2 regions of the Pseudomonas sp. FG36 genome follow, and region 2 is predicted to be linked to the other one. Evidence: predicted binding sites of a transcription regulator. Region 2 holds the regulator's gene; the other holds the start of a gene.
What was found. The regulator sigma-54, encoded in region 2, starts transcription at its own class of promoters, with help from an activator protein. The targets are predictions, from matches to a motif close to ANTGGCATNNANNTTGCTNT.
Positions count from the first base shown of each region.

Region 1 (16,631 bases), on a different contig from region 2:
TCGTACTGCCTAAGCGGGCCTACCACAAGACAACACAAAGCTTTCATCGCTTCTACCGCCATCCCAACTTGCTCAAGCCCGGGCCAAGCCAGATTGTTCCGACAAGGCCGGAACATGTCTGGGTGGCCGACATTACTTACCTGCCTGCACGTAACGGCCCGCTATACCTGAGCCTGATAACGGATGCGTACTCCAGGAAAATCGTTGGCCACCACGTCCATGAAAGCCTGCATGCCGAGTCGGTGGCGCAAGCTTTCAAGCAGGCATTACGGAAGCGACGTCATCGCCAGCCATTAGTCCACCATTCGGATCGAGGCATCCAATACTGCTCGGCGCTATACCAGTCACTGCATCAACGGCACGGCGTTCAGTGCTCCATGACCGATGGGTATGACTGCTACCAGAACGCGCTGGCCGAGCGAATCAACGGAATCCTCAAGATGGAGCTGCTGTTGAGTAGCCCTGCAGATCTGGAGCAAGCGAGGCAGATGGTTGACGAGGCAGTGCAGATCTACAACACAGAACGGCCTCATATGGCCCTGAAAAACAAAACGCCCGATGCTGTGCATCGGGCGTTTTGAGGCCTGTCGGCCTACCTGAACAGGTGTAAACCTATTTCAGGACTAGACAGGCGTGTCATTTGCGTGGGAACGGCGCACCGCCGTTCCCACGGTGTACTACTTGAACCGTCGCTCCACGCCTTTCTCCACCAGGATCTTCGCCGAAATCTCCTCCACCGAGAAATGCGTGGAATTGATGTTGGGAATGTTCTCCCGACGGAACAGGTTCTCCACTTCGCGCACCTCGAACTCGCACTGGGCGAAGCTTGCGTAGCGGCTGTTGGGTTTGCGTTCGTGGCGGATCGCGGTCAGGCGGTCGGGGTCGATGGTCAGGCCGAACAGCTTGTTGTGGTGCTTCTTGAGCACCGCTGGCAGCTGCAGGCGCTCCATGTCGTCCTCGGTCAGCGGGTAGTTGGCGGCGCGGATGCCGAACTGCATGGCCATGTACAGGCAGGTCGGGGTCTTGCCGCAACGCGATACGCCCACCAGGATCAGGTCGGCCTTGTCGTAGTAGTGGGTACGCGCGCCGTCGTCGTTGTCCAGGGCGAAGTTGACCGCCTCGATACGCTCCATGTAGTTGGAATTGCCGCCGATTGAGTGGGATTTGCCCACGGAATACGACGAGTGGGCAGTCAATTCCTGCTCGAGCGGGGATAAAAACGTCGAGAAAATGTCGATCATGAAGCCATTGGACGTGGCCATGACCTCACGGATGTCCTGGTTGACGATGGTGTCGAAAATGATCGGACGCACCCCGTCGCGCTCGGCCGCGGCGTTGATTTGCTGGACCATGGCCCGGGCCTTTTCCAGCGTGTCGATGTAGGGGCGCGTGAATTTATTGAACGGAATGCTCTCGAATTGTGCGAGCAGGCTCTGGCCCAGCGTTTCTGCAGTGATGCCGGTACCGTCGGAGATGAAGAACGCGGTTCGTTTCATTTGCACCTGGGGGCCTTAAGCTGCCGAAGATTTCTGGATATGATAGGTTCGGTTTGCCGAACGCGGTTGCTCGGCATTCTCACTTATTTTCCAGGTCCAGGCCACAAGCGTCCGGCCCAGTCATTCAGGCAGGCGGGCGCCCTTGAGCTTTTCCAATACAGTTAGTGGAGAGATCACCTTGGTAGAGTACGTAGTTTCCCTCGATAAGCTCGGCGTCCATGATGTGGAGCATGTGGGGGGCAAGAACGCATCCCTGGGCGAGATGATCAGTAACCTCGCAGGTGCCGGTGTCTCGGTGCCGGGCGGCTTTGCCACTACGGCTCAGGCGTACCGCGATTTTCTCGAGCAAAGTGGCCTCAACGACCGCATCCATGCGGCGCTCGACGCGCTGGATGTCGACGATGTCAACGCCCTGGCCAAGACCGGCGCGCAGATCCGCCAGTGGGTGATGGAAGCCGATTTCCCGGCGCGTCTCGATTCGGAAATCCGAACCGCCTTCGCCGAAATGTCCCAGGGCAACGACAACATGGCCGTGGCCGTGCGCTCCTCGGCCACCGCCGAAGACCTGCCGGACGCCTCCTTCGCTGGCCAGCAGGAGACCTTCCTCAACATCCGTGGCGTCGACAACGTGATCCGCGCGGCCAAGGAAGTGTTCGCCTCGCTGTTCAATGACCGCGCCATTTCCTACCGCGTGCACCAGGGCTTCGACCACAAGCTGGTCGCCCTGTCCGCTGGCGTGCAGCGCATGGTCCGCTCCGAGACTGGCACCGCGGGCGTGATGTTCACCATGGACACCGAGTCGGGCTTCCGCGACGTGGTGTTCATCACCGGTGCCTATGGCCTGGGTGAAACCGTGGTCCAGGGTGCGGTCAACCCGGACGAGTTCTACGTGCACAAGAACACCTTGCAGGCCGGTCGCCCGGCGATCCTGCGCCGCAACCTGGGCAGCAAGGCGATCAAGATGGTCTATGGCGACGAAGCCAAGGCCGGTCGTTCGGTCAAGACCGTCGAGGTCGACCGCGCCGAGCGTGCGCGCTTCTGCCTGAGCGACGACGAAGTCAATGAACTGGCCAAGCAGGCCATGATCATCGAACAGCACTACCAGCGCCCGATGGACATCGAGTGGGCCAAGGACGGTGACGACGGCAAGCTGTACATCGTTCAGGCCCGTCCCGAGACCGTGAAGAGCCGCGCCAGCGCCAATGTCATGGAGCGCTACCTTCTGAAAGAGAAGGGCACCGTACTGGTTGAAGGCCGTGCCATCGGCCAGCGCATCGGCGCCGGCAAGGTCCGCGTGATCAACGACGTGTCCGAGATGGACAAGGTCCAGCCAGGCGATGTACTGGTCTCGGACATGACCGACCCGGACTGGGAGCCGGTGATGAAGCGCGCCAGCGCCATCGTCACCAACCGTGGCGGGCGTACCTGCCACGCGGCGATCATCGCCCGTGAGCTGGGCATCCCGGCCGTCGTCGGCTGCGGCAACGCCACCCAGGTCCTGAAAGATGGCCAGGGCGTCACCGTTTCCTGCGCCGAAGGCGACACCGGCTTCATCTTCGAAGGTGAGCTGGGCTTCGACATCAAGCAGAACTCGGTCGATGCCATGCCGGAGCTGCCGTTCAAGATCATGATGAACGTCGGCAACCCGGACCGTGCCTTCGACTTCGCCCAGTTGCCCAATGCCGGTGTCGGCCTGGCGCGCCTGGAGTTCATCATCAACCGCATGATCGGCGTGCACCCCAAGGCGCTGCTCAACTACGCCGGCCTGCCGCCGGAGCTGAAAGAGAGCGTCGACAAGCGCATTGCCGGCTACAACGATCCGGTCGGCTTCTATGTCGAGAAGCTGGTCGAGGGCATCAGCACCCTGGCAGCGGCCTTCTACCCGAAAAAGGTCATCGTGCGCCTGTCGGACTTCAAGTCCAACGAATACGCCAACCTGATCGGCGGCAAGCTCTACGAGCCGGAAGAAGAAAACCCGATGCTGGGCTTCCGTGGCGCCTCGCGCTACATCAGCGAGTCGTTCCGTGACTGCTTCGAGCTCGAGTGCCGTGCGCTGAAGCGCGTGCGCAACGAGATGGGCCTGACCAACGTCGAGATCATGGTGCCGTTCGTGCGCACCCTGGGCGAGGCCAGCCAGGTCGTCGACCTGCTCGCCGAAAACGGCCTGGCCCGCGGCGACAACGGCCTGCGCGTGATCATGATGTGCGAGCTGCCGTCCAACGCCATCCTGGCCGAAGAGTTCCTCGAGTACTTCGACGGCTTCTCCATCGGCTCCAACGACCTGACCCAGCTCACCCTGGGCCTGGACCGCGATTCCGGCATCATCGCCCACCTGTTCGATGAGCGAAATCCTGCCGTGAAGAAGCTGCTGGCCAACGCCATCGCCGCGTGCAACAAGGCCGGCAAGTACATCGGCATCTGCGGCCAGGGCCCGTCGGACCACCCTGACCTGGCCAAGTGGCTGATGGAGCAGGGCATCGAAAGCGTGTCGCTGAACCCGGACTCGGTGCTCGAGACCTGGTTCTTCCTGGCCGAAGGCCAGGGCGCGGCCTGATGCGGTAACAGGGCGCCTGTTGCGCCCTGGTGTTAGTGCGTGGGAGCGGCGGTGCGCCGATGCGGCTTGCCCTGCGATGGCGTCAGCGAAGACACCTCTGTAGTCTGCTCTGATGCCATCGCGGGGCAAGTCGCATCGGCGCACCGCCGCTCCCACGTTTCATGTCCACTGAATTTGTGAAGCCATGCAAAGCAGCAGCACCCAATTTCCCGTCGCGTTGCTCAGTGCCGAGCGCCGCGGCGACCTCAGCGAAGACGTCTACCGGATCAAGGCCGGCAACAGCCCGGATGCGAGCGTAGAGCTGGCCGTCACCCGCCTGGGCCTGGCCGATCAGGACCGCGTCCAGGGCATGCCGGTCATTCTCCTGCACGGCAGCTTCTCCAACCGGCGCTTCTGGTATTCGCCCAAGGGCATCGGCCTGGGCGCATACCTGGCCCGCGCCGGTTTCGATGTGTGGATCCCGGAGATGCGCGGCCACGGCCTGTCGCCGCGCAACCGCGACTGGCGGCAGAACCGCGTGGCCGACTATGCGCGCTACGACCTGCCGGTGATCGGTGCCTTCGTACATGAAAAAGCCGGGCAGGTACCGAGCTGGATCGGCCACTCGCTGGGCGGCACCACCTTGGCGGCGGCGCTGGGCAGCGGCTATCTCGACACCGGCCTGGTGGCCAGTGCGGCGTTGTTTGGCACCCAGGTCAGCCGGGTTTACTGGCCGTTAAAAGTGCCACCGGTGGAGTGGGGCGCGCGCATGCTGCTCAAGCGTTTTGCGCAGATTTCCGGTTCGCGCCTCAAGCGGGGCCCGGAAGACGAACCCATCGGCCTGGCCCTGGAGAGCCTGCGCTGGAATGGTCTGTTCGGCCGCTTCGGCGACAAGGAGAAGGACTGGTGGTCGGGGCTGGCCGAAGTCGAGGTGCCACTGCTGGCGGTGGCCGGAGCCGGTGATTTCCAGGATCCGGTGTGGGCCTGCCGCAAACTGTTCGAGCAGTTTGGCGGTGATGCCAGACAGTTCCTGCGCCTGGGCCGCGAGCAGGGCTTCGAGGCCTTCGGGCATGTCGACATGCTGGTCAGCAAGGCGGCGCAGACCCAGGTGTGGCCGTTGGTGGAGCGCTGGCTGCGCGACCCCCTGGTAGCGGTGCATGCCTCGACGGTGGTGATGGAGCCTGTGGCTGCCAGTTGAAACATCGGCCGGTGCGGCGATGGTTCAACTGACTGCTCGGTCCCGGATGACTGCCGGCCCTTCCAAGGTGTAGCCTTGGCCGACACCCGCTTTCGTTGTGACTGACAGGAGTTTCCCATGCAGCATTACGTAACGCCCGACCTGTGCGACGCCTATCCGGACCTGGTCCAGGTGCTCGAACCCATGTTCAGCAACTTTGGCGGCCACGACTCGTTCGGCGGCCAGATCGTCACCATCAAGTGCTTCGAAGACAACTCCCTGGTCAAGGAGCAGGTCGAGCTCGATGGTAAGGGCAAGGTCCTGGTGGTCGATGGCGGTGGCTCGCTGCGCCGGGCGCTGCTGGGCGACATGCTTGCCGAGAAGGCCGCGAAGAATGGCTGGGAAGGCCTGCTGATCTACGGCTGCGTGCGTGACGTGGACGTGCTGGCGCAGACCGATGTCGGTATCCAGGCCCTGGCCAGCCACCCGGTGAAGACCGACAAGCGCGGCATTGGCGACCTCAACGTCGCGGTGACCTTTGCCGGCGTGACCTTCCGCCCGGGCGAATACGTGTACGCCGACAACAACGGCGTGCTGGTCTCGCCAAGCCCGCTGAAGATGCCCGAGTGATCCGCCGCACACCCATGGAGCTTTGATGTTCGAGGAAGACAACGCGCAATGGGGCCTGGTGCATGCCCTGGTGCTCGATGGCAAGGGTGGCGCGCGTTCGATCGCCCGCACCGAGCTGGACGACCTGCAGTTGCAGCCCCAGGAGAGCCTGTGGCTGCACTGGGACCGCAGTCATCCGCAGACCCGCACCTGGTTGCTGCACGACAGCGGTCTGAGCGAGTTCGCCTGCGACCTGTTGCTTGAGGAGAACACCCGCCCGCGCCTGTTGCAGATGGCCGGCGAGCAGATGCTGCTGTTCCTGCGCGGGGTCAACCTCAACCCGGGTGCCGAACCCGAGGACATGGTCTCGGTGCGTATCTTCGCCGAAGCGCGGCGGGTTATCTCGCTGCGTTTGCGGCCGCTGCGCGCCAGCGACGAGGTGCTCCAGCAACTGGACGAGGGCAGGGGGCCGAAAACGGCCTCCGAACTGTTGTTGCTGATGGGTGAACTGCTGACCGAGAAGGTCCAGGCGCTGGTCAGCGACCTGTCCGAAGCGGTCGATCTGGAAGAGGAAAAGGCAGAATCCGACGAACGGTATGCCCCAGCCCAGGGCAGCCTGCAGCAGATCCGCCGTCGTGCCGCCGGTCTGCGCCGTTTCCTCGCCCCCCAGCGCGACATCTATGCCCAGCTTTCGCGCAATAAATGCAGCTGGTTCGTCGACGCCGACGGGGATTACTGGAACGAGCTGAACAACAGCCTGATCCGCTACCTCGAGGAGCTGGAACTGGCCCGCGAGCGAGCCGCCCTGGTGCTGGAAAGCGAGGATCGGCGCCGCAGCGAGCGGATGAACCGGACCATGTACCGGTTTGGCATCATCACCTGCATCTTCCTGCCCATGAGCTTTATCACCGGATTGCTGGGCATAAACGTCGGCGGTATTCCCGGGGCAGAAAACCCCTACGGCTTCGCGCTCGCCTGCACCGTGGTGCTGTTGCTGGCGGCGGGGCAGTGGTGGTTGTTCCGTCGACTGCGCTGGGTCTGAAATGAGGCATTTTGAAACATTCGTCCCAGTGGCAGGTGTGACCCATCGCTTGGCACCCACGTCTTTGACTGACATTGCGCGAGGTGCCCATGCACGATCCGTTTGAAGAATCCCTGCGCGACCTGCTCAAGGCGTCGCCGTCCGGCCAGGACCGTGACGACGCCGCGTGCCTGGGTCGCGTGCTCAAGACCGCCAACCGCCAGGTCGGCGCGGGCGATCTGTTCAGCCTGCTTGGCCGCTGGAGCCAGGCGCTGCTGATCGCCGTGAACAATGGCTCGGCGCATGTCGCGCCGGTGCGCCGCAACTCTACCCGCAACCCTGCCGCAGGCAGCCCTGCAGATAAGGCCGATTGAATATGGAACTCGATCTCTGGACCCAGAGCCTGGTCACCGCCATGACTGCCCTTTGGACCAAGGTGGCGAACTTCATCCCCAACCTGTTCGGCGCGCTGGTCGTGGTGCTGCTCGGTTTCGTCGTGGCCAAGCTGCTCGACACCTTGCTGTCGAAGGTGCTGGCCAAGTTCGGCCTGGACCGCCTGATGAGCGGTACCGGCCTGACCAAGATGCTCGCCCGGATCGGTATCCAGGTACCGATTTCGACGCTGATCGGCAAGATCGTCTATTGGTTCGTGCTGTTGATCTTCCTGGTTTCGGCGGCTGAATCGCTGGGCCTGGAGCGGGTCTCGGCGACCCTGGACATGCTGGCGCTGTACTTGCCCAAGGTATTCGGCGCGGCGCTGGTGATGCTGGCCGGCGTGCTGTTGGCGCAACTGGCCAACGGCCTTGTGCGCGGCGCCGCCGAGGGCATCGGCCTGGAATACGCCGCTGGCGTTGGGCGTATCGTCCAGGGCCTGGTGATCATCATCAGTATTTCGGTGGCCATCAGCCAGCTGGAGGTCAAGACCGACCTGCTCAACCACGTGATCGTCATCGGGCTGATTACCGTTGGTCTGGCAATTGCCCTGGCGATGGGCCTGGGCAGCCGTGAAATTGCCGGGCAGATCCTGGCCGGCATCTATGTGCGTGAGCTCTATCAGGTCGGCCAGCACGTGCGCATTGGCGAGGTCGAAGGGCACATCGAGGAGATCGGCACGGTCAAGACGACCCTGCTGACCGATGATGGCGAACTGGTGTCGTTGTCTAATCGCGAGCTGCTCGAGCAGCGCGTGAATAGCCGCTAACCGAACAAAAGCTGTTAATGTATGCCGCCGCAAAAATCGGCCCACGGGGCCGAGCGGCGACATTGACCTGACTGTCGGCCAGATCCGTTTTGAATAAAGTTCATTCGCCGCCCATGCGCTATGACCCCCGCGAGCTCACCGACGAGGAGTTGGTGGCGCGTTCGCATGAGGAGCTGTTTCATGTCACCCGCGCCTATGAGGAACTCATGCGGCGCTACCAGCGCACGCTGTTCAACGTCTGTGCGCGCTACCTGGGGAACGATCGGGATGCCGACGATGTCTGTCAGGAGGTGATGCTCAAGGTGCTCTACGGGTTGAAGAACTTCGAGGGCAAGTCCAAGTTCAAGACCTGGCTCTACAGCATCACCTACAACGAATGCATCACCCAGTACCGCAAGGAGCGTCGCAAGCGCCGGCTGATGGATGCGCTGAGCCTGGACCCTGTCGAAGAGGCGTCCGAGGACAAGGCACCGAAGCCGGAAGAAAAAGGCGGGCTGGATAAATGGCTGGTACATGTGAACCCGATCGATCGGGAAATCCTGGTGCTGCGATTTGTCGCGGAGCTGGAATTCCAGGAGATCGCCGACATCATGCACATGGGCCTGAGCGCCACGAAAATGCGCTACAAGCGTGCGCTCGACAAGCTTAGAGAGAAATTTGCAGGCGTGGCTGAAACTTAGTGGCCTGCAAATACCTCTAACCAACCGGCAAGTTCTGCTAGACTTGCCGTCGAGTTGTCCCCCGGATTTTGGTGGGACTGCTTAACTATCACCAGATGGGGATTTAACGGATGAAATTGAAAAACACCTTGGGCTTGGCCATTGGCTCCCTCGTAGCCGTGACTTCGCTCGGCGCTCTGGCTCAAGGCCAAGGCGCGGTCGAAATCGAAGGTAACGTTACCAAGCAGTTCTACGACAGCGAACGTAACTTCAAGAACACCGGCACCAATCCAGGTGTTCGCCTCGGCTACTTCCTGACCGACGACGTCTCCCTGGACCTGGGCTACAACGAGACCCACAACGCTCGTGGTGAAGTCTTCAACAAAGACATCAAAGGCTCCAAGACCAAGCTCGACGCTACCTACCACTTCGGTACCGTTGGCGACGCACTGCGTCCGTACGTTTCCGCCGGTTTCGCTCACGAGAGCCTGGGCCAGGCCACTCGTAGCGGCCGTGACCACTCCACCTTCGCCAACGTTGGCGCTGGCGCCAAGTGGTACATCACCGACATGTTCTTCGCCCGTGCCGGCGTCGAAGCCATGTACAACATCGACAACGGCAACACCGAGTGGGGTCCGACCGTTGGTCTGGGTCTGAACTTCGGTGGCAGCGGTGGCCAGAAAGCCGCTCCTGCGCCTGCTCCAGTTGCCGAAGTCTGCTCCGACAGCGACAACGATGGCGTCTGCGACAACGTCGACAAGTGCCCTGACACCCCAGCCAACGTTACCGTTGACGCTGATGGCTGCCCGGCTGTTGCCGAAGTCGTTCGCGTTGAGCTGGACGTCAAGTTCGACTTCGACAAGTCGGTCGTCAAGCCAAACAGCTACGGCGACATCAAGAACCTGGCTGACTTCATGAAGCAGTACCCACAGACCACCACCACCGTGGAAGGTCACACTGACTCCGTCGGCCCAGACGCTTACAACCAGAAGCTGTCCGAGCGTCGTGCCAGCGCTGTCAAGCAGGTCCTGACCCAGCAGTACGGTGTTGAATCGAGCCGTGTTGACTCGGTTGGCTACGGTGAGACCCGTCCGGTCGCCGACAACGCCACCGAAGCTGGCCGCGCCGTCAACCGTCGCGTAGAAGCTCAGGTAGAAGCCCAGGCCAAGTAATTGGTTTGACGCTTCATGAAAAACCCGGCCTCGGCCGGGTTTTTCTTTGTCCGCGATTTTCCAGGGGCGATGGGGCGTGGATGGTCGCGTGCTCAGTGCTTGAGCAGAACCAGCAACAGCACCATGTTCAACAGCAGCGATAGCAAGCCAATCGTGCGCCATACCTTCAGTGGCTCACGCTCAAGCAGCGGCCGTGGCCGCTCGTCCAGTTCCTGGCGATCCCCCCGCTCCAGCAACAGCAACCACTGTTCGGCGGTCTCGAAGCGCTGCGCCGGATCTGCCACCACCGCCTGCAACAGGTTGTGCTGCAGCCACTCCGGCACATCCGGGCGGTAGCGCGCCGGGTTCACTGGCGTACCGAAGCGTGGCCGTTGGAACGCCTCGACTTCGCCGTAGGGGTAGTGGCCGGTGAGCAGCTGGTAAAGCGTCACGCCCACGGCATAGAGGTCCTGACGCGGCGCAGGGGGCAGGCCGTCGTAGGCTTCCGGGGCAAGGAACGAAGGCGTGCCCGGCAAGGCGTGGGGCGGGTCCTCGGAAAGCCCTGGGCAGTATGCCAGCCCGAAGTCCAGCAGGCGCAACTGGCCATCTTCGCCCAAGTGCAGGTTTTCCGGCTTGATGTCACGGTGCAGCAGGTTGCGTCGATGCAGCGCGCCGACAGCCTGCAGCAGCTGGCGCGCCATTTCCAGCCATTGCGCCAGGGGCAGTGGGCCGCTCGCCACGAGCAGGCTGGCGAGGGTCGTGCCCGGGTATTCGCGCATCAGGTAGTACAGGTGCTGGCGCTGGCTGGCCGGGTGCACTTCAGGGAAGTGGCGGCCGGCGACCCGGCGCAGGAACCACTCTTCCATGAGCAAGGTCTGGGCGGCCCCGGGCTCGTTATCGCGGGTCGGGGGCAGTGTCTTGAGCAACCAGGGCCGGCCTTGCGGATCACGCGTGCGGTAAAGCAGCGCTTGCCTGCTCTGGGCGAGCAAACCGTCGACCTGCCAGCCATCGATCATCTGGCCTGCACGCAAAGCGGCTGGCAGCGGCCACTGCTTGAGCTGCGCCAGGGTGTCGCCCAGGTTGCTCGCGCCCAGTTGGTCGACTCGTACCAGCAAGGCGCTGGCATTGTCCTGGCTGCCGCAATGGTGGGCGCTGGCCACTAGGGTATCGGCGGCTTCCTGCAGGTCGCGGTGTTCGCGCAGGATCGACTGGATATGCGCATCGCCCAGGCTGGCCCACACGCCGTCGCTGAGCAGCACGAAGCACTCGCCTTCGTGCAGATCGCCTTCCAGATAATCCACCAGCAACTGTTGGTCCAGCCCCAGCGCGCGCTTGAGCACGTGCTGCATGCCGGGCTGGTCCCACACATGGTCTTCACTCAGGCATTGCAGCTGCTCGTCCTGCCAGCGGTACACCCGGCAGTCGCCGACGTGGGCGAGGGTGAAGCGTCGCCCGCGCAGCACCAGGGCGCTGAGGGTGGTGAGCAGCGGCTGGCCGTTGCCTTGGGCGCGCAGCCAGCGGTTCTGCGCCACCAGCAGACGGTCCAGGGCCTGGGCCACGCTCCAGGTGGCGGGCGTGGCGTAGTAGTCCAGGGCCAGGGCCTGCAAGCTCGCGCGCGCTGCCAGGCCACCGTCGGCGCACTGGCTGACGCCGTCGGCCAGCGCGCACAGATAGCCCTTGCTGGCCGCGAGTTCCGGTACCGGGGTGACCAGGCGCAGGGCATCCTGGTTTTCCGTGCGCGGGCCTGTGGCGCTGGCCTGGGCGAAGCTCAGTAGCAGGCTCATGGCGGCGCCTCAGACCCGCGCTGCGGTGACTGCGGCCGAGCCCCAGGTGGTGCGCCAGCGCTGCTTGACGCCATGCAGGCCGAACCAGGCCAGCAGGCCGAGGCTGGCGAACAGCCACAGGCCGAGCTGGTAATCGCCGGTGTGCTGCTTGATGGTGCCAAGGCCCGCAGCGAGGAGGAAGCCGCCGATGCCGCCGGCCATGCCGATCAGCCCGGTCATCACGCCGATCTCCTGGCGGAAGCGCTGCGGCACCAGCTGGAACACCGCGCCATTGCCCGCACCAAGCCCGAGCATGGCGCTGACGAACAGCGCCAGGGCCGCCGCCGCGCTGGGCAGGTTGAAGCCCACCGCGGCGATGCACACGGCGGCCACGCTGTACATCGCCAGCAGGGTGCGGATGCCACCGAAGCGATCGGCCAGGGCGCCGCCGAGCGGGCGCATGAGGCTGCCAGCGAACACACAGGCGGCGGTGTAATAGCCGGCGGTCACCGGGCTCAGGCCGTACTGGTCGCTGAAATAGCCAGGCAGGGCGCTGGCCAGGCCGATGAAGCCGCCGAAGGTGACACTGTAGAAGAACATGAACCACCAGCTGTCGCGGTCGCCGAGGGCCTTGAGGTAGTCGGCCATGGCCTTGGGCTTGGGCCGTTGCGGGGCATTGCGGGCCAGCCAGGCGAACAGCACCAGGGTCAGCAGCAGCGGCAGCAGGGCAAAGCCGAACACATTGTTCCAGCCAAAGGCGGCGGCCAGCGCTGGCGCCAGCAGCGCGGCGAACACCGTGCCGGAGTTGCCGGCACCGGCGATGCCCATGGCCTTGCCCTGGTGCTGCGGCGGGTACCACTGCGAGGCCAGCGGCAGAGACACGGCGAACGAGGCCCCGGCAAAACCCAGGAACACCCCCAGCAGCAAGGCGTGTTCGTAGCTTCGCACGCCCAGCTGCCAGGCACAGGCCAGGGCGACGATCACCACCACCTGGCCGATCAGCCCGGCGGTCTTGGGCGACAGGCGATCGACCAACACGCCCATGGCAAAGCGCAGCAACGCGCCGGCCAGGATCGGCGTGGCCACCATCAGGCCACGTTGCTGTGCGGTCAGTTGCAGGTCGGCGGCAATCTGCACCGCCATCGGGCCGAGCAGGTACCAGACCATGAAACTCAGGTCGAAATACAAGAAGGCGGCGAACAGGGTGGGCACATGCCCGGATTTCCAGAAGCTCGTATTCATCGGACACCTCGTGGGGCGCACAACACAGGGCGGAAACGAAAAGACGCCGCTGCCCGGTCCACGGATGAGTGGCGGGGAGCGACGTCTTTGTCGGGGTCTGGGGGGCAACCGCCGTTGGCTACCCGGGGTTGCATGAGCAAGAGGCGGGCCAAGGTCTTGCCTAGCCCAGCAGCTCCGACATGGCGATGATCTGTTCCGCTACCTGGATCAGCTTCTGCTGGCGGCTCATGGCCTGGCGGCGCATCAGGGTGTAGGCCGCCTCCTCGTTGCAGTCCTTCATTTTCATCAGCAGGCCCTTGGCTTGTTCGATGCGCTTGCGCTCGGCCAGTTGCTGGTCGCGGGCCAGCAATTGCGCCTTCAGCGCCTGGTCGCTCTCGAAGCGGGCCATGGCCACGTCGAGGATCGGCTGCAGGCGCGTGGCCTGGATCCCCTCGACGATGTACGCGCTGACCCCAGCCTGGATCGCCTGGCGCATCACGTCGGGGTCGTGCTCGTCGGTGAACAGCACGATCGGGCGGGGGCGATCACGGCTGACCAGCACCACCTGCTCCATCACATCGCGGCCAGGTGACTCGGTATCGATCAGCACCACGTCCGGGTGCACCGTTTCGACACAGGCGGGCAGGTCGATGCTCAGGTTACCGGCCTCGATCACTTCGAAGCCGGCCTCGATCAGGGCCGCCTTGAGACGACCGACTTTCTTTTCGGTGTCGTCGATCAGCAGGATACGCAGCATGTTCGCCCCCTCAGTGACTGGCGCGGGCATCAGGCGCCGCGTCCAGGGCGTGCAGGGGGAAGCTGCGCGCATAGCCATGCGGGTCGCTGCCATCCCAGCGGCGGCGGTCGAGCAGCAGGCTGCTGCGCATGGGTGGGTCGGCGCAGGGCACGCCCAGTGCCGAGGCGGCCTCGCGGTAAAGGGCCAGCTGTTGCACCTGGCGGGCGACCCCGAGGTAGTCCGGGTCGTCACGCAGCAGGCCCCAGCGGCGGAACTGGGTCATGAACCACATGCCGTCGGACAGGTAGGGCAGGTTGGCCCGGCCTTGGTCGAACAGGCGCAGGCCATGGGGGTCGTGCCAGCGATGGCCGAGGCCATCCTGGTAGTCGCCGAGCAGGCGCGGCTCGATGCTGTCGACGGGGGTGTCAAGGTAGGCGCTGCCGCTGAGCAGTTGCGCGGTACTGCGGCGGTTCTCCTGGCTCTGCTCGATGAAGCGCGCGGCGGCGAGTACCGACTGGACCAGTGCCCGGGCGCTGTTGGGGTACTGTTCGACGAAACCGCGGGCGCAGGCCAGGACCTTTTCCGGGTGATCGGGCCAGATCGACTGGCTGGTGGCCAGGGTGAAGCCCTGGCCCTTGGCGAGCGCGTCCGCCGACCAGGGTTCGCCGACGCAGAAGCCGTCGATGCGCCCGGCCTGCAGGTGGGCGGCCATCTGCGCCGGGGGCACCACCATGCTGCTGACGTCACGCAATGGGTGGATACCCTGGCTGGCCAGCCAGTAGTAAAGCCACAGGGCATGGGTGCCGGTGGGAAAGGTCTGGGCGAAGGTCAGCCGTGCGCCTTGCTGGTGCACCAGCCGCGCCAGTGCCTCGGGGTTGGTCACGCCCTTGCGCTGCAGCGCGGGGGAGAGGTTGATGGCCTGGGCGTTCTGGTTCAGGCCCATAAGCACGGCCAGGGGGCTGGCGGGCACGCCGCCGATACCGAGGTGCACCGCGTACACCAGGCCATAGAGGCAGTGGGCAGCGTCGAGTTCGCCGCTGACCAGCTTGTCGCGCAGCCCGGCCCAGGAGGCCTGCCGGCGCAGGTTGAGGGTCAGGCCAAATGGCTGGGCGAAGCCCTGGGTGGCGGCGACTACTACCGAGGCGCAGTCGGTGAGGGCCATGAAACCGATGTCCAGGCTGGGTTTTTCCGGCGCGTCGCTGCCGTTGACCCAGGCCAGGGGCGTTGTCGGGAGGGCTGTGTTCACGGAGTTCCTCGGGTGTTCGCAAAGGGCTGCATACCACTGACATAGCAACCCATGTGCCATGGCCCTGTCGCCCCGGCGGCGCGCTGGCTATAATCGCCCCCTCACACACCGCGAGTCCGCCCGCCCATGTATACCCTGGCCCGCCAGCTGCTGTTCAAGCTCTCCCCGGAAACCTCCCACGACCTCTCGCTGGACCTGATCGGCGCCGGTGGCCGCCTCGGGCTCAACGGTCTGCTGTGCAAGCAGCCAGCGGCGTTGCCGGTGACGGTGATGGGCTTGAACTTCGCCAACCCGGTCGGCCTGGCCGCAGGCCTGGACAAGAATGGCGCGGCCATCGACGGTTTCGCCCAGCTGGGCTTCGGCTTTGTCGAGATCGGCACCGTGACGCCGCGCCCGCAGCCGGGCAACCCCAAGCCACGGCTGTTCCGCCTGCCTGAAGCCACGGCCATCATCAACCGCATGGGCTTCAACAACCTGGGTGTCGACCACTTGCTGGCACGTGTGCGCGCCTCGAAGTACACCGGGGTACTGGGCATCAACATCGGCAAGAACTTCGACACCCCGGTCGAGCGGGCCCAGGACGACTACCTGATCTGCCTGGAAAAGGTCTACAACGATGCCAGCTACATCACCGTCAACGTCAGCTCGCCGAATACCCCGGGCCTGCGTTCACTGCAGTTCGGCGACTCGCTCAAGCAACTGCTCGATGCCCTGGCCGAGCGCCGCGAACAGCTGGCCACGGCCAACGGCAAGCGCGTGCCATTGGCGATCAAGATCGCACCGGACATGAGCGACGAAGAGACCGCGCTGGTGGCCGCGGCGCTGCGCGAGTCGGGCATGGATGCGGTGATCGCCACCAATACCACCCTGGGCCGCGAAGGTGTCGAAGGTCTGCCGTTCGGTGGCGAGGCGGGTGGCCTGTCGGGTGCCCCGGTGCTGCAAAAGAGCACGCACACGGTGAAGGTGCTGGCGGGCGAGCTGGGCGGCAAGCTGCCGATCATCGCCGCTGGCGGCATTACCGAGGGGCGTCACGCGGCTGAGAAGATCGCCGCTGGGGCTAGCCTGGTGCAAATCTACTCGGGCTTCATCTACAAAGGCCCGGCGTTGATTCGTGAAGCAGTGGATGCAATTGCGGCGATGCCGCGCCAATGACTGAGTAAAAGCCCGCACCGGCAGCGATGGTTGAAAGATTCGAAGCATAAAAAAGGGGTCCCTCAAGGGACCCCCTGGGCCGCAGCCCGCCGCCCGGATAGGGCGCGCATGGTGACTCGAATTCAGTGTCCTCGTTCAGCCAACGGCGTGATTTTCGTTGAGTCTATGAATGCCAGCGGTGCCGGTCATGCCATCCCAGTTATCGCCGCGACCTTCGCGCCAGCCGTTGATCCAGGCTTGGCGTACAGAGGGTAGATTGAAGGGGCAAAGTTCGCGGGATTTGCCGGTGACTCCATACTGGTAGCCACGTGAATATGCTCTTTCCAACGGATCACGCTTAAGTCTTCTCATAGGGTGTTGCCCTCACTTGTTGACTGTAATGTCCCGTCGGCCTCTCCGAGGCCGGGCAGAATCGTTCTGCCGGTTTGCGCCCGCTGCCGGCGTCGCGGGCTGAAAGTGCCGCCCCGTTGCGGTGCGGCCTGAGATCAGTTCTAACGAATGCGAGTCACAGTGTGAATGATCGATTTGTCATAAGGACGTAACCTTTCCGAGGGTGAGGGGATAAGTAAATAAATGCGACTCAACCTTGTTTGCCGTTGAGCCCGCCATGATCAGGGTTTAGTCAACGTTGACGTCAATTGGCCAGCGTTGCTCGCTGATGACAGT
Region 1 covers NZ_JBMDJQ010000051.1:5,136-21,766, reverse strand. The annotation lists partial or broken gene ACODS9_RS25025 (IS3 family transposase) at 1-581, shown strand, start outside; gene ppsR (posphoenolpyruvate synthetase regulatory kinase/phosphorylase PpsR) at 678-1,496, opposite strand; gene ppsA (phosphoenolpyruvate synthase) at 1,675-4,050, shown strand; gene ACODS9_RS25010 (alpha/beta fold hydrolase) at 4,235-5,227, shown strand; gene rraA (ribonuclease E activity regulator RraA) at 5,345-5,836, shown strand; gene ACODS9_RS25000 (zinc transporter ZntB) at 5,862-6,857, shown strand; gene ACODS9_RS24995 (hypothetical protein) at 6,947-7,210, shown strand; gene ACODS9_RS24990 (mechanosensitive ion channel family protein) at 7,213-8,037, shown strand; gene sigX (RNA polymerase sigma factor SigX) at 8,151-8,717, shown strand; gene ACODS9_RS24980 (OmpA family protein) at 8,828-9,868, shown strand; gene ACODS9_RS24975 (bifunctional protein-serine/threonine kinase/phosphatase) at 9,961-11,631, opposite strand; gene ACODS9_RS24970 (nitrate/nitrite transporter) at 11,641-12,852, opposite strand; gene ACODS9_RS24965 (ANTAR domain-containing response regulator) at 13,013-13,588, opposite strand; gene ACODS9_RS24960 (CmpA/NrtA family ABC transporter substrate-binding protein) at 13,599-14,813, opposite strand; gene ACODS9_RS24955 (quinone-dependent dihydroorotate dehydrogenase) at 14,940-15,965, shown strand; gene rmf (ribosome modulation factor) at 16,101-16,316, opposite strand.
Region 1: ACODS9_RS24960 (CmpA/NrtA family ABC transporter substrate-binding protein) is a predicted target of sigma-54. The motif match lies at 14,855-14,874, and genes of this name have one in related genera.

Region 2 (13,160 bases):
TCGGCGTCCACCGGCATGCCACGCTTGAAACCGAATGACTCGACAAGAAACGCAGTGCCGGGCTCGGGCTGGTTGAGCAGGCGCAGCTTGATCGAGTCACGCAACTGGTACAGGTTCAGGTTGGTGGTGTCGATCTTCAGGTCGGCAAGGTCGGCAATCGGCCCCAGCAGCTCGCTCTCCACCCGGATTGCCTCGGCCAGCGAACGGCTGTCGTTGGTCAGCGGGTGGCGGCGGCGGGTTTCCGAGAACCGCTTGAGCAGCGTGTCTTCGTCGGCATCCAGATACAGCACGTCGCACTGGATATGCCGGGAACGTGCCTCCTCCAGCAACTGCGGGAAGCGTGACAGATGGCTGGGCAGGTTGCGTGCATCGATCGAGACCGCAACCTTGGGCTGCAGCAGCTCGGTATTGATCAAGGCGTTTTCAGCCAGCTGCGGCAACAGCCCGGCGGGCAGGTTGTCGATGCAGTAGTAGCCGTTGTCTTCCAGCACGTCGAGGGCGGTGCTCTTACCGGAGCCGGAGCGACCGCTGACGATGATCAGGCGCATGTTCAGTGCTCGTTCTGTACGTCCAGGACGACCTGGTAGAGGGTCTCGCTGCTGTCGGCGGCACGCAGGCGATCGCGAACCTCCTTGCGATCGAGCATGCTGGCGATCTGGCGCAGCAGTTCAAGGTGGGCGTCGGTGGCGGCCTCCGGGACCAGCAGGACAAACAGCAGGTCGACCGGCGCGCCATCGATGGCATCGTAATCGATGGGGGCGTCCAGGTGCAGCAGGGCGCTGACAGGCGCGCTGCAACCTGCCAGGCGGCAGTGGGGAATGGCGATGCCATTGCCAAAACCGGTGGAACCCAGTTTTTCGCGAGCCCACAGGCTGTCGAAGACGTCTTGCATCTCCAGCTCGGGTACTTGCTCGGCGATCAGGTTGGCGACCTTTTCCAGGGCGCGCTTCTTACTGCCGCCCGGCACGTTCACGAGGGAACGGCCGGGGGTCAGGATGGTTTCAAGTCGGATCATGGATGAGGGGGATCAGCGGGCGGCTGCGCCTTGCAGCAGGCTTTGCTGTTTTTCCTTGTGTTTTTTCAGTTGGCGGTCGAGCTTGTCGGCCAGGGCATCGATGGCTGCATACATGTCTTGGTGTTCGGCGTTTGCAACCACCTCACCGCCGGGAATCTGGAGCGTGGCTTCGATCTTCTGCTGAAGCTTCTCGACTTTCATGATCACCGTCACGTTGGTGATCTTGTCGAAATGACCCTCCACCCGGGCGAGCTTCTCGAGCACGTAATCGCGCAGTGGTTGGGTGACTTCTACATGCTGTCCACTGATGTTGACTTGCATACAGCTTCTCCTTTGTTGCCCGTGCATAAAGAGGCAGGTGTTGCACCTGCCACTGAAACGCTGTGGCACATCCGGGGGCTACATCAGCCGCTTGCGCTCGCTCGAGGGGGCGATCCCCAACGACTCGCGATACTTGGCGACGGTGCGACGGGCTACCTGGATGCCTTGTGCCTCCAGTAAACCAGCGATCTTGCTGTCACTCAATGGCTTTTTCTGATTTTCCGCAGCCACCAGTTTCTTGATGATCGCGCGGATTGCCGTGGACGAGCATTCGCCGCCCTCGGCGGTGCTCACGTGGCTCGAGAAAAAGTATTTCAGTTCGTAGATGCCGCGCGGGGTGTGCATGTATTTCTGCGTGGTCACCCGGGAAATGGTCGATTCGTGCATGCCCACCGCCTCGGCGATGTCATGCAGGACCAGCGGCTTCATGGCCTCGTCGCCATGGTCGAGGAAGCCACGCTGGTGTTCGACGATCTGCGTCGCCACCTTCATCAGCGTCTCGTTGCGGCTCTGCAGGCTCTTGATGAACCAGCGCGCTTCCTGCAACTGGTTGCGCATGAAGGTGTTGTCGGCGCTGGTGTCGGCACGACGGACGAAGCCGGCGTACTGCGGATTGACGCGCAGCTTCGGCACTGCCTCCTGGTTGAGCTCGACCAGCCAGCGCTCGCTGTCCTTGCGCACGATGACGTCGGGCACGACGTACTCGGGTTCACTGGACTCGATCTGCGAGCCTGGGCGCGGGTTTAGGCTCTGCACCAGTTCGATGATCTGGCGCAGCTCGTCTTCCTTGAGCTTCATGCGGCGCATCAGCTGGCTGTAGTCACGGCTGCCGAGCAGGTCGATGAAGTCGGTGACCAGGCGCTGTGCCTCGCTCATCCAGGGTGTCGAGGCCGGTAGCTGGCGCAGTTGCAGCAGCAGGCATTCGCCGAGGGTGCGGGCGCCAATGCCGGCAGGCTCGAACTGCTGGATGCGGTGCAGTACCGCCTCGACCTCGTCCAGTTCGATATCCAGCTCGGGGTCGAAGCCGGCGCAGATTTCTTCAAGGGTGTCTTCCAGGTAGCCCTGGGCGTTGATGCTGTCGATCAGGGTGACGGCGATCAGGCGGTCGGTGTCGGACATCGGCGCCAGGTTGAGCTGCCACAGCAGGTGGCTTTGCAGGCTCTCGCCCACCGATGTGCGAGTGGTGAAGTCCCATTCGTCGTCATCGTTGCTGGGCAGGCTGCTGGCGCTGGTCTGGTAGATGTCTTCCCAGGCGGTGTCGACCGGCAATTCGTTGGGGATCCGCTCGGCCCACTCGCCGTCCTCGAGGTTGTCCGTGGTGCTGCTGGAGGTTTCCTGGAAACTGTTGTCCTGGGCTTCGGCGACCGGCTTGTTCTCGGCGTTGTCCGCCATCGGGTCGCTGTTGTCGAAGTCCTCGCCGTCTTCCTGACGTTCGAGCATCGGGTTGGACTCCAGCGCTTCCTGGATTTCCTGCTGGAGGTCCAGGGTGGAGAGCTGAAGCAGGCGGATGGCCTGTTGCAACTGAGGTGTCATCGTCAGTTGCTGGCCCATTTTTAGGACGAGCGATGGTTTCATGGCTGGGGCTTAATACCTTGTTGCCGGCGCGCATGCGCCATCCACTACACGTAGGGCGCTTGGGCGCCGACTTTAAGCAAGTTATATGCCTGAAATTGCAGCGTTTGCCTAGAGCACTGTAACAACTTAAGCCCCGATCAGGCGCATTCGCCAGTGCTCCGGGCAGGCCTGCGGTCAGAGTCGGAACTCGTGCCCCAGGTAAACTTCCTTGACCAGCTGGTTGGCCAGGATGGTCTCGGCATCGCCTTCGGCGATCAGTTGGCCATCGTTGACGATGTAGGCCGTCTCGCAGATGTCCAGGGTCTCGCGAACGTTGTGGTCGGTGATCAGTACGCCGATGCCCTTGTTCTTGAGGTGGTGGATGATCTGCTTGATGTCGCCGACGGAAATCGGGTCGACACCGGCGAACGGTTCGTCCAGCAGGATGAACTTGGGTGCGGTGGCCAGGGCGCGGGCGATCTCGACCCGGCGACGCTCACCACCGGACAGGCTCATGCCCAGGTTGTCGCGGATGTGGCTGATGTGGAATTCCTGCAGCAGGCTTTCCAGCTCCTTGCGTCGGCCTTCGCGGTCGAGGTCTTTGCGGGTCTCGAGAATGGCCATGATGTTGTCGGCCACCGACAGCTTGCGGAAGATCGAGGCTTCCTGCGGCAGGTAGCCGATACCGGCCTGGGCGCGCCCGTGCATCGGCTGGTGGCTGACGTCGAGGCTGTCGATCAGCACACGGCCCTGGTCGGCCTGGACCAGGCCGACGATCATGTAGAAACAGGTGGTCTTGCCGGCGCCGTTGGGGCCGAGCAGGCCGACGATCTGGCCGCTGTCGATGGACAGGCTGACGTCGCGCACGACTTGCCTGCCCTTGTAGCTCTTGGCCAGGTGCTGGGCTTTGAGGGTTGCCATTTACTCGGCCTTTTTCTTCGGTTGAATGACCATGTCGATACGCTGACGCGGTGCAGTCACATTGCCACCGCGCCCGGCGGTAGCCACCTGGGTCTTGGTGTTGTAGACGATTTTCTCGCCTTCGGTGGTGTTGCCTTCGTTCTCGACCTTGGCGCGGTCGGTGAGGATCACCACGTCTTTCTGCGCCTGGTACTGGATGGTCACGGCCCAGCCTTTCATCTTGTCGGGCTTGGCGGCGCTCTGCTGCTGCTCGAAGTAGGCCAGGTTGCCCACCGAGGTGACCACGTCGATATCGCCGTTGGCGGCGCGGGTCATGGTCACGGTGTTGCCTTTGATCATCATCGAACCCTGAGTGATGATCACGTCGCCCGTGTAGGTGGCGACGCCCTGCTTGTCGTCCAGGTGGGCGTTGTCCGCCTGGATGCGGATCGGCTGGTCACGGTCGTTCGGCAGGGCGAAGGCGCTCGCGCTTCCCAGTGCTACGCCCAGGCTGAGCAGAAGGGGGATGGTTTTAACGAGCCTCATACTGTCCTCTTACGTTAGAGAGCAGGTCCATCCTGCCTTCTTTCAAATACGCTTTCATTCCTTTGCCCGTAGTCGTGCCACCGGCGCCGTCGATTCTAACGGCTTGCTCGGTCTGCGCATATTGCTTCTGCGGGAACACGGTCATGCGTGTGCTGGTGATGATGGTTTCGCGTTGCTTCTCGTCGGTGCGCGCCACGCGCACTTCGTCGATCAGCTCCACCTCGGTGCCGTCCGGGTTGACCTCGGCGCGCTTGCTCTGCACATGCCAGGGGTACTCGGTGCCACGGTACATGTGCAGGTCGGGGGTGGTCACCAGGGTGACCTCGCTGGCCTTGAGGTGCTCGACCTTGGCGGCGGTCATCTCGTACTGCAGCTTGCCGTCGGGCAGGAACTGCAGGCTGTGGGCGTTGATCGCGTAGTAGTCGATGGCGCTCTGGTCGACCTGGGCCTGGGGCTGTTCGAGGAAGCTTTCCGGGCTGATGTTCCAATAGCCAACAGCAACCAGCACGGCGGCAATCCCGCCTAGCAGCGCGACATTTCTGATCTTCTTGCTGAGCATGGGCAGCCTTACAGGTAATGGGCGTTGGCAGCGTCCAGGGTGCCCTGGGCCTGCATGATCAGTTCACAGAACTCGCGGGCGGCGCCTTCGCCGCCGCGGGCCTGGGTAACGCCGTGGGCGTGCTGGCGAACGAAGGCCGCGGCATTCTGCACCGCCATGCCCAGGCCGACGCGGCGGATCACCGGCAGGTCGGGCAGATCGTCGCCGAGGTAGGCGACCTGTTCATAGCTTAGATTGAGTTCGGCGAGCAGGCCGTCCAGCACCACCAGTTTGTCCTCGCGGCCCTGGAACAGGTGCGGGATACCGAGGTTCTTCGCCCGGCGCTCGACCACGGGGGTCTTGCGCCCGCTGATGATCGCGGTGGTCACGCCCGAGGCCATGAGCATCTTGATGCCGTGGCCGTCGAGGGTGTTGAAGGTCTTGAACTCGCTGCCGTCCTCGAGGAAGTACAGACGGCCATCGGTGAGCACGCCGTCGACGTCGAACACCGCCAGCTTGATGGCTTGGGCGCGTTGCATCAGGTCCTGGTTCATTTACATCACTCCGGCGCGCAGCAGGTCGTGCATGTTCAGGGCGCCAGTCGGGCGGTCGTCCTGGTCGACAACCACCAGCGCGCTGATCTTGTGGTCTTCCATGATTTTCAGTGCCTCGGCGGCGAGCATCTCGGCGCGGGCGGTCTTGCCGTGCACGGTCATGACTTCGTCGATGAGCGTCTTGTGCACGTCGATGTTGCGGTCCAGGCTGCGGCGCAGGTCACCGTCGGTGAAGACTCCGGCCAGCTTGCCGTCGTTACCCAGCACCACGGTCATGCCCAAACCTTTGCGAGACATTTCAAGCAGGGCGTCCTTGAGCAGGGTGCCGCTCTTTACCACGGGCAGCTCTTCGCCGGCATGCATGACGTTCTCTACCTTCAGCAGCAGGCGACGGCCCAGCGCGCCGCCCGGGTGGGAGAAGGCGAAGTCTTCGGCGGTGAAACCGCGAGCCTCCAGCAGGGCAATGGCCAGGGCGTCGCCCAGCGCCAGCGCCGCGGTGGTGGAAGAGGTCGGTGCCAGGTTGAGCGGGCAGGCTTCCTGGGCGACGCTGGCGTCGAGGTTGACCTCGGCGGCCTGGGCCAGGGGCGAGTCCGGTTTGCCGGTGAGGCTGATCATCTGGATGCCCAGGCGCTTGATCAAAGGCAGCAGGGTGACGATCTCGGCGGTGCTGCCGGAGTTGGACAGGGCAAGAATGACATCGTCACGGGTGATCATGCCCATGTCGCCATGGCTGGCCTCGGCCGGGTGCACGAAGAACGCCGGGGTGCCGGTGCTGGCCAGGGTGGCGGCGATCTTGTTGCCGATGTGCCCCGACTTGCCCATGCCTACCACCACGACCCGTCCCTTGCTGGCCAGGATCAGTTCGCAGGCCTTGACGAAATCCCCGTCGATGCGGGCCAGCAGGGCCTCCACGGCCTCGAGTTCGAGGCGCAGGGTGCGCTGGGCGGATTGGATCAGCTCGCTGGATTGGGTCATGTCGAAACGCAATGCCTGATGAAAAGGCGGCGATTATAGCCGCAATGTGTGAAAGGCTCATCCTTCGAATGTCATATGGATGCCGCGCCTGCCTGTCTGTGCCCTGAACGAGTGGGGTGACGGCCTTGGGGCGGGCCTATCAGCGGTGCTATAGTTCGCCGCTATTCGGCCCGCCGGGGACCTGTGTGCCTTCAAGATGAAGGCAGGCGTCCACTATGACGAGGCTGCACTAGCAAGGAGTCTAGATGAGTGTGGATAGCGCCTACGCGGTCGAGTTGAAGGGCGTCACCTTCAAGCGCGGTTCGCGCAGCATTTTCAGCAACGTGGACATACGCATTCCCCGCGGCAAGGTCACCGGCATCATGGGGCCTTCGGGGTGCGGCAAGACCACCTTGCTGCGCCTGATGGGCGCGCAGTTGCGCCCGGCCGGCGGCGAAGTCTGGGTCAATGGGCAGAACCTGCCCGCGCTGTCGCGGGGCGACCTGTTCGATGCGCGCAAGCAGATGGGCGTGCTGTTCCAGAGCGGTGCGCTGTTCACCGACCTGGATGTGTTCGAGAACGTGGCCTTCCCGCTGCGGGTGCATACGCAGCTGTCGGACGAGATGATCCGCGACATCGTGCTGATGAAGCTGCAGGCCGTGGGCCTGCGCGGCGCCATCGACCTGATGCCCGACGAGCTGTCCGGTGGCATGAAGCGCCGTGTGGCGCTGGCCCGCGCGATCGCCCTCGACCCGCAGATCCTCATGTACGACGAGCCGTTCGTCGGCCAGGACCCGATCGCCATGGGTGTGCTGGTGCGCCTGATCCGCCTGCTCAACGATGCCCTGGGCATCACCAGCATCGTGGTGTCCCATGACCTTGCGGAAACCGCGAGCATTGCCGACTACATCTATGTGGTCGGCGATGGCCAGGTGCTGGGGCAGGGCACGCCGGACGAACTGATGGGCTCGGACAGCCCGCGCATCCGCCAGTTCATGAAAGGCGACCCGGATGGCCCGGTACCCTTCCACTTCCCTGCGCCTGACTACCGCGCCGATCTGCTGGGGACGCGTTGATGCGCAGAAAATCCTTACTCGAACGTATCCGTCTGTTCGGCCGTTCGGCCATCGATGTGCTGGCCGTACTGGGACGCTCGTGCCTGTTCCTCGGTCATTCGCTGGGCGGGCGCAGTGGTATCGGCGGTGGCTTCCAGCTGCTGGTCAAGCAACTGTATTCGGTGGGCGTGCTGTCGCTGGCGATCATCGTCGTGTCCGGCGTGTTCATCGGCATGGTGCTGGCCCTGCAGGGCTACAGCATTCTCAACAAGTACGGCTCGGAACAGGCGGTGGGGCAGATGGTCGCCCTGACCCTGCTGCGCGAGCTGGGGCCGGTCGTCACTGCCTTGCTGTTCGCCGGTCGCGCGGGCTCTGCGCTGACCGCCGAAATCGGCAACATGAAATCCACCGAGCAGCTGTCGAGCCTGGAAATGATCGGCGTCGACCCGCTCAAGTACATCGTGGCGCCACGCCTGTGGGCCGGCTTCATTTCGCTGCCGCTGCTGGCGCTGATCTTCAGTGTGGTGGGCATCTGGGGCGGCTCGTGGGTCGCCGTGGACTGGCTGGGCGTCTACGAAGGCTCGTTCTGGGGCAACATGCAGAACAGCGTCTCTTTCAGCGACGACGTGCTCAACGGGCTGATCAAGAGCCTGGTGTTCGCCTTCGTCGTCACCTGGATCGCCGTATTCCAGGGGTACGACTGTGAGCCCACTTCAGAAGGGATCAGCCGTGCCACCACCAAGACCGTGGTCTATGCCTCGTTGGCAGTCCTGGGTCTGGACTTTATTCTGACCGCCTTGATGTTTGGAGATTTCTGATGCAAAACCGCACCCTGGAAATCGGTGTCGGCCTGTTCCTCCTGGCCGGGATCCTGGCGCTGCTGCTGCTGGCCCTGCGTGTCAGCGGGCTGTCGGCCAGCCCGAGCAGCGACACATATAAAGTTTATGCGTACTTCGACAATATCGCCGGTTTGACGGTCAGAGCTAAAGTGACCATGGCCGGTGTGACCATCGGCAAGGTCACGGCCATCGATCTGGACCGCGACTCGTATACCGGTCGGGTGACGCTGCAGCTGGACAAGCATGTCGACAACCTGCCGACCGACTCCACTGCCTCGATCCTGACCGCCGGCCTGCTGGGCGAGAAGTACATCGGCATCAGCGTGGGTGGCGAGGACGTGGTTCTCAAGGATGGCAGCACCATCCACGACACGCAGTCGGCGCTGGTGCTGGAAGATCTGATCGGCAAGTTCCTGCTCAACTCGGTGGGCAAGGAACCGAAAGAAGCTCAACCGGCTAATTAAGGAGTTTCCATGATTTCGATCCTGCGACGTGGCCTGCTGGTCCTGCTGGCGGCCTTACCCCTGCTGGCCCTGGCGGCGCCGGGGCAGTCTGCCCGTGATGTGATCCAGGGCACCACCACCCAGTTGCTCAGCGACCTGAAGAGCAACAAGGAGCAGTACAAGGCCGACCCCAATGCGTTCTACAACGCGCTCAACGCCAACCTTGGTCCGGTGGTCGATGCCGACGGCATCTCCAAGAGCATCATGACGGTCAAGTATTCGCGCAAGGCCTCGCCCGAGCAGATGCAGCGCTTCCAGGAGAACTTCAAACGCAGCCTGATGCAGTTCTATGGCAACGCCTTGCTGGAGTACAACAACCAGGGCATCACCGTCGACCCGGCCAAGGCCGAGGGTGACGATCGCACCAGCGTCGGCATGAAGATCACCGGCACCAACGGCGCGGTCTATCCGGTGCAGTACACCATGGTCAAGCTGGACGGCGAGTGGAAGGTGCGTAACGTCATCGTCAACGGCATCAACATCGGCAAGCTGTTCCGCGACCAGTTCCAGGATGCCATGCAGCGGAACGGCAACAACCTGGACAAGACCATCGACGGTTGGGCCGGTGAAGTGGCCAAGGCCAAGGAAACGGCCGACAGCTCGCCGGATAAGGAAGTCAAATGAGTGACGCCGCCGTGAGCATGGCCGCGCCGGGCGTTCTTGCCCTGGCTGGCGTGCTGGATTACCGCAGCGGCCCGGCCCTGCGCAAACAGGGCAAGGCGTTGATCGCCGCCAGTGGCGAGGCGCGCCTGGTGTTCGATTGCACTGCGGTGGTCAAATCGAGCAGCGTTGGCCTGTCGTTGCTGCTGGGGTTCATGCGTGATGCCCAGGCGGCAGGAAAAACCTGGGAGTTGCGCGGTATCCCCGAGAACATGCAGGAAATTGCCGGGGTCTATGACCTCGATGAGGTATTGGCGGGCTGATGCCCTGCCGTTCGGGAAAGGCCCCTCGGTCAGTGCGCCCCTTCATGGGCTTCGCAGGCGAGGGGCTTTTTTGTATGATGGCCGACCCGCGCGCGTTGGGCGCCGATCGAGGTTGAGCATGCAGGCCGTAGAAGTTAAAAGCTTTCTGGAAGAGAAATTGCCGGGAACCCAGGTCGAAGTTGAAGGCGAAGGCTGCAACTTCCAGTTGAACGTGATCAGCGACGAGCTGGCCGGCCAGAGCCCGGTCAAGCGTCAGCAGGCGATCTATGCTCACCTCAATCCGTGGATTGCCAACGGCAGCATTCACGCGGTAACCATGAAATTCTTCAGCAGCGCAGCCTGGGCTGAGCGCACCTGAGCCTACTTGGCGGCGAGATACGTATGGACAAACTGATTATCACTGGTGGCGCGCGTCTCGATGGCGAGATCCGCATTTCCGGCGCAAAGAACTCCGCCCTGCCGATCCTTTCGGCCACCTTGCTGTGCGATGGCCCGGTCACGGTCGGCAACCTGCCGCACCTGCACGACATCACCACCATGATCGAGCTGTTCGGCCGCATGGGCATCGAGCCTGTGATCGACGAAAAGCTCTCGGTGGAGATCGACCCGCGTACCATCAAGACCCTGGTCGCTCCCTACGAGCTGGTCAAGACCATGCGCGCCTCGATCCTGGTGCTCGGCCCCATGGTAGCCCGCTTCGGTGAGGCCGAAGTGGCCCTGCCGGGTGGCTGCGCCATCGGTTCGCGTCCGGTCGACCTGCACATCCGCGGCCTCGAGGCCATGGGCGCGAAGATCGACGTCGAAGGTGGCTACATCAAGGCCAAGGCCCCCGAAGGCGGCCTGCGTGGCGCGCACTTCTTCTTCGACACCGTCAGCGTCACCGGCACCGAGAACATCATGATGGCCGCCGCCCTGGCCAAGGGCCGCAGCGTGCTGCAGAACGCCGCCCGTGAGCCGGAGGTGGTCGACCTGGCCAACTTCCTGATCGCCATGGGTGCGAAGATCCAGGGCGCCGGTACCGACACCATCACCATCGATGGCGTCGAGCGCCTGCACTCGGCCAACTACCGTGTCATGCCCGACCGTATCGAGACCGGCACCTACCTTGTCGCCGCTGCCGTGACCGGTGGCCGCGTCAAGGTCAAGGATACCGACCCGACCATCCTCGAAGCTGTCCTCGAGAAGCTCAAGGAAGCCGGCGCCGACATCACCACCGGCGAAGACTGGATCGAACTGGACATGCACGGCAAGCGGCCGAAGGCCGTTAACCTGCGTACCGCTCCGTACCCGGCATTCCCGACCGACATGCAGGCGCAGTTCATTTCGCTCAACGCCATCGCCGAAGGCACTGGCGCGGTGATCGAGACCATCTTCGAAAACCGCTTCATGCACGTGTATGAAATGCACCGCATGGGCGCGCAGATCCAGGTCGAGGGCAACACCGCCATCGTCACTGGCGTCAAGGCGCTCAAAGGTGCGCCGGTAATGGCCACCGACCTGCGTGCTTCCGCCAGCCTGGTGCTGTCGGCGCTGGTCGCCGAAGGCGACACCCTGATCGATCGCATCTACCACATCGACCGTGGCTACGAGTGCATCGAGGAGAAACTGCAGATGCTGGGCGCGAAGATCCGTCGCGTACCGGGCTAGCAGTCATCGTGGCGCAGGGACGCGCCAGCCGAATCGTATGCGGTCGGGCTCAAGGGCCCGGCCGGCAGTAGACGCTTAAGGACCGACGTTCCAATGTTGACCATCGCGCTATCCAAAGGCCGTATTCTCGACGATACCCTGCCACTGCTGGCCGAGGCCGGTATCGTGCCGACCGAGAATCCGGACAAGAGCCGCAAGCTGATCATCCCCACCACGCAGGATGATGTGCGCCTGCTCATCGTGCGTGCCACTGATGTGCCGACCTATGTCGAGCATGGCGCCGCCGACCTCGGTGTGGCCGGCAAGGACGTGCTGATGGAATACGGTGGCCAGGGCCTGTACGAACCCCTGGACCTGCAAATCGCCCAGTGCAAGCTGATGACCGCTGGCGTAACCGGCGCACCAGAGCCCAAAGGCCGCCTGCGCGTGGCTACCAAGTTCGTCAATGTAGCCAAGCGCTACTATGCCGAACAGGGCCGCCAGGTCGACATCATCAAGCTGTACGGCTCCATGGAGCTGGCGCCACTGATCAACCTTGCCGACAAGATCATCGACGTGGTCGACACCGGCAATACCCTGCGCGCCAACGGCCTCGAGCCCCAGGACCTGATCGCCACGATCAGCTCGCGCCTGGTGGTCAATAAGGCCTCCATGAAGATGCAGCACGCCCGTATCCAGAGCCTGATCGACACCCTGCGCAACGCCGTCGAATCGCGACACCGCGGCTGACCTCTGCGCGCGACCTCCGCTGTCGCGCCCGTCTATCCGCGTCATAGCCTTTTTTCTCAGGTGCCCGCGCGGATGGAGTGGTAGCTTTAGGGCGCCTGAACATCCGCTAATAACGAGGCCCTCGCCATGACCGTGTCCACTGCAATTGCCCGTCTCAACGCCGCTGACCAGGATTTCGCCCGACATCTGGATCATCTGCTGAGCTGGGAAAGTGTGTCCGATGACGCGGTCAACCAGCGCGTGCTCGACATCATCAAGGCCGTGCGTGAGCGCGGTGACCAGGCGCTGGTGGAGTTCACCCAGCGTTTCGATGGTGTTGATGCCAAGACGATCGACGACCTGATCCTCGATCGCGAGCGCCTGGAGCTGGCGCTGACGCGCATTACCCCGGTACAGCGCGAGGCCCTGGAAAAGGCCGCCAACCGCGTGCGCATCTACCATGAGCGGCAGAAGCAGGACTCGTGGCAGTACACCGAGGCTGACGGCACTGTCCTCGGCCAGAAGGTCACGCCGCTGGACCGCGCCGGGCTGTATGTGCCTGGTGGCAAGGCGTCGTACCCGTCGTCGGTACTGATGAATGCCATTCCGGCCAAGGTCGCGGGCGTCAGCGAAGTGGTGATGGTAGTGCCGACCCCGCGTGGCGAGGTCAACGAACTGGTACTTGCCGCGGCTTGCATCGCCGGGGTCGACCGTGTGTTCACCGTCGGTGGCGCACAGGCCGTGGCAGCCTTGGCCTACGGTACCGAGAGCGTGCCGCAGGTGGACAAGATCGTTGGCCCGGGCAACATCTATGTGGCTACCGCCAAGCGCCATGTGTTCGGCCAGGTCGGCATCGATATGATCGCCGGCCCTTCGGAGATCCTGGTGGTCTGCGACGGCCTGACCGACCCGGACTGGATCGCCATGGACCTGTTCTCCCAGGCTGAGCACGACGAGGATGCCCAGGCGATTCTGGTCAGCCCGGACGCCGCTTTCCTCGATCGCGTCGCTGCCAGCATCGACAAGCTGCTGCCGACCATGGAGCGTGCCGAGATCATCGAGAAGTCGATCAATGGCCGTGGCGCGCTGATCCAGGTGCGTGA
Region 2 covers NZ_JBMDJQ010000057.1:7,425-20,584, forward strand. The annotation lists gene rapZ (RNase adapter RapZ) at 1-548, opposite strand, end outside; gene ptsN (PTS IIA-like nitrogen regulatory protein PtsN) at 551-1,015, opposite strand; gene hpf (ribosome hibernation-promoting factor, HPF/YfiA family) at 1,028-1,336, opposite strand; gene ACODS9_RS25620 (RNA polymerase factor sigma-54) at 1,415-2,911, opposite strand; gene lptB (LPS export ABC transporter ATP-binding protein) at 3,086-3,811, opposite strand; gene lptA (lipopolysaccharide transport periplasmic protein LptA) at 3,812-4,336, opposite strand; gene lptC (LPS export ABC transporter periplasmic protein LptC) at 4,323-4,895, opposite strand; gene ACODS9_RS25640 (KdsC family phosphatase) at 4,904-5,428, opposite strand; gene ACODS9_RS25645 (KpsF/GutQ family sugar-phosphate isomerase) at 5,429-6,403, opposite strand; gene ACODS9_RS25650 (ATP-binding cassette domain-containing protein) at 6,649-7,458, shown strand; gene mlaE (lipid asymmetry maintenance ABC transporter permease subunit MlaE) at 7,458-8,255, shown strand; gene mlaD (outer membrane lipid asymmetry maintenance protein MlaD) at 8,255-8,740, shown strand; gene ACODS9_RS25665 (MlaC/ttg2D family ABC transporter substrate-binding protein) at 8,750-9,403, shown strand; gene ACODS9_RS25670 (STAS domain-containing protein) at 9,400-9,702, shown strand; gene ACODS9_RS25675 (BolA family protein) at 9,821-10,060, shown strand; gene murA (UDP-N-acetylglucosamine 1-carboxyvinyltransferase) at 10,084-11,349, shown strand; gene hisG (ATP phosphoribosyltransferase) at 11,443-12,078, shown strand; gene hisD (histidinol dehydrogenase) at 12,205-13,160, shown strand, end outside.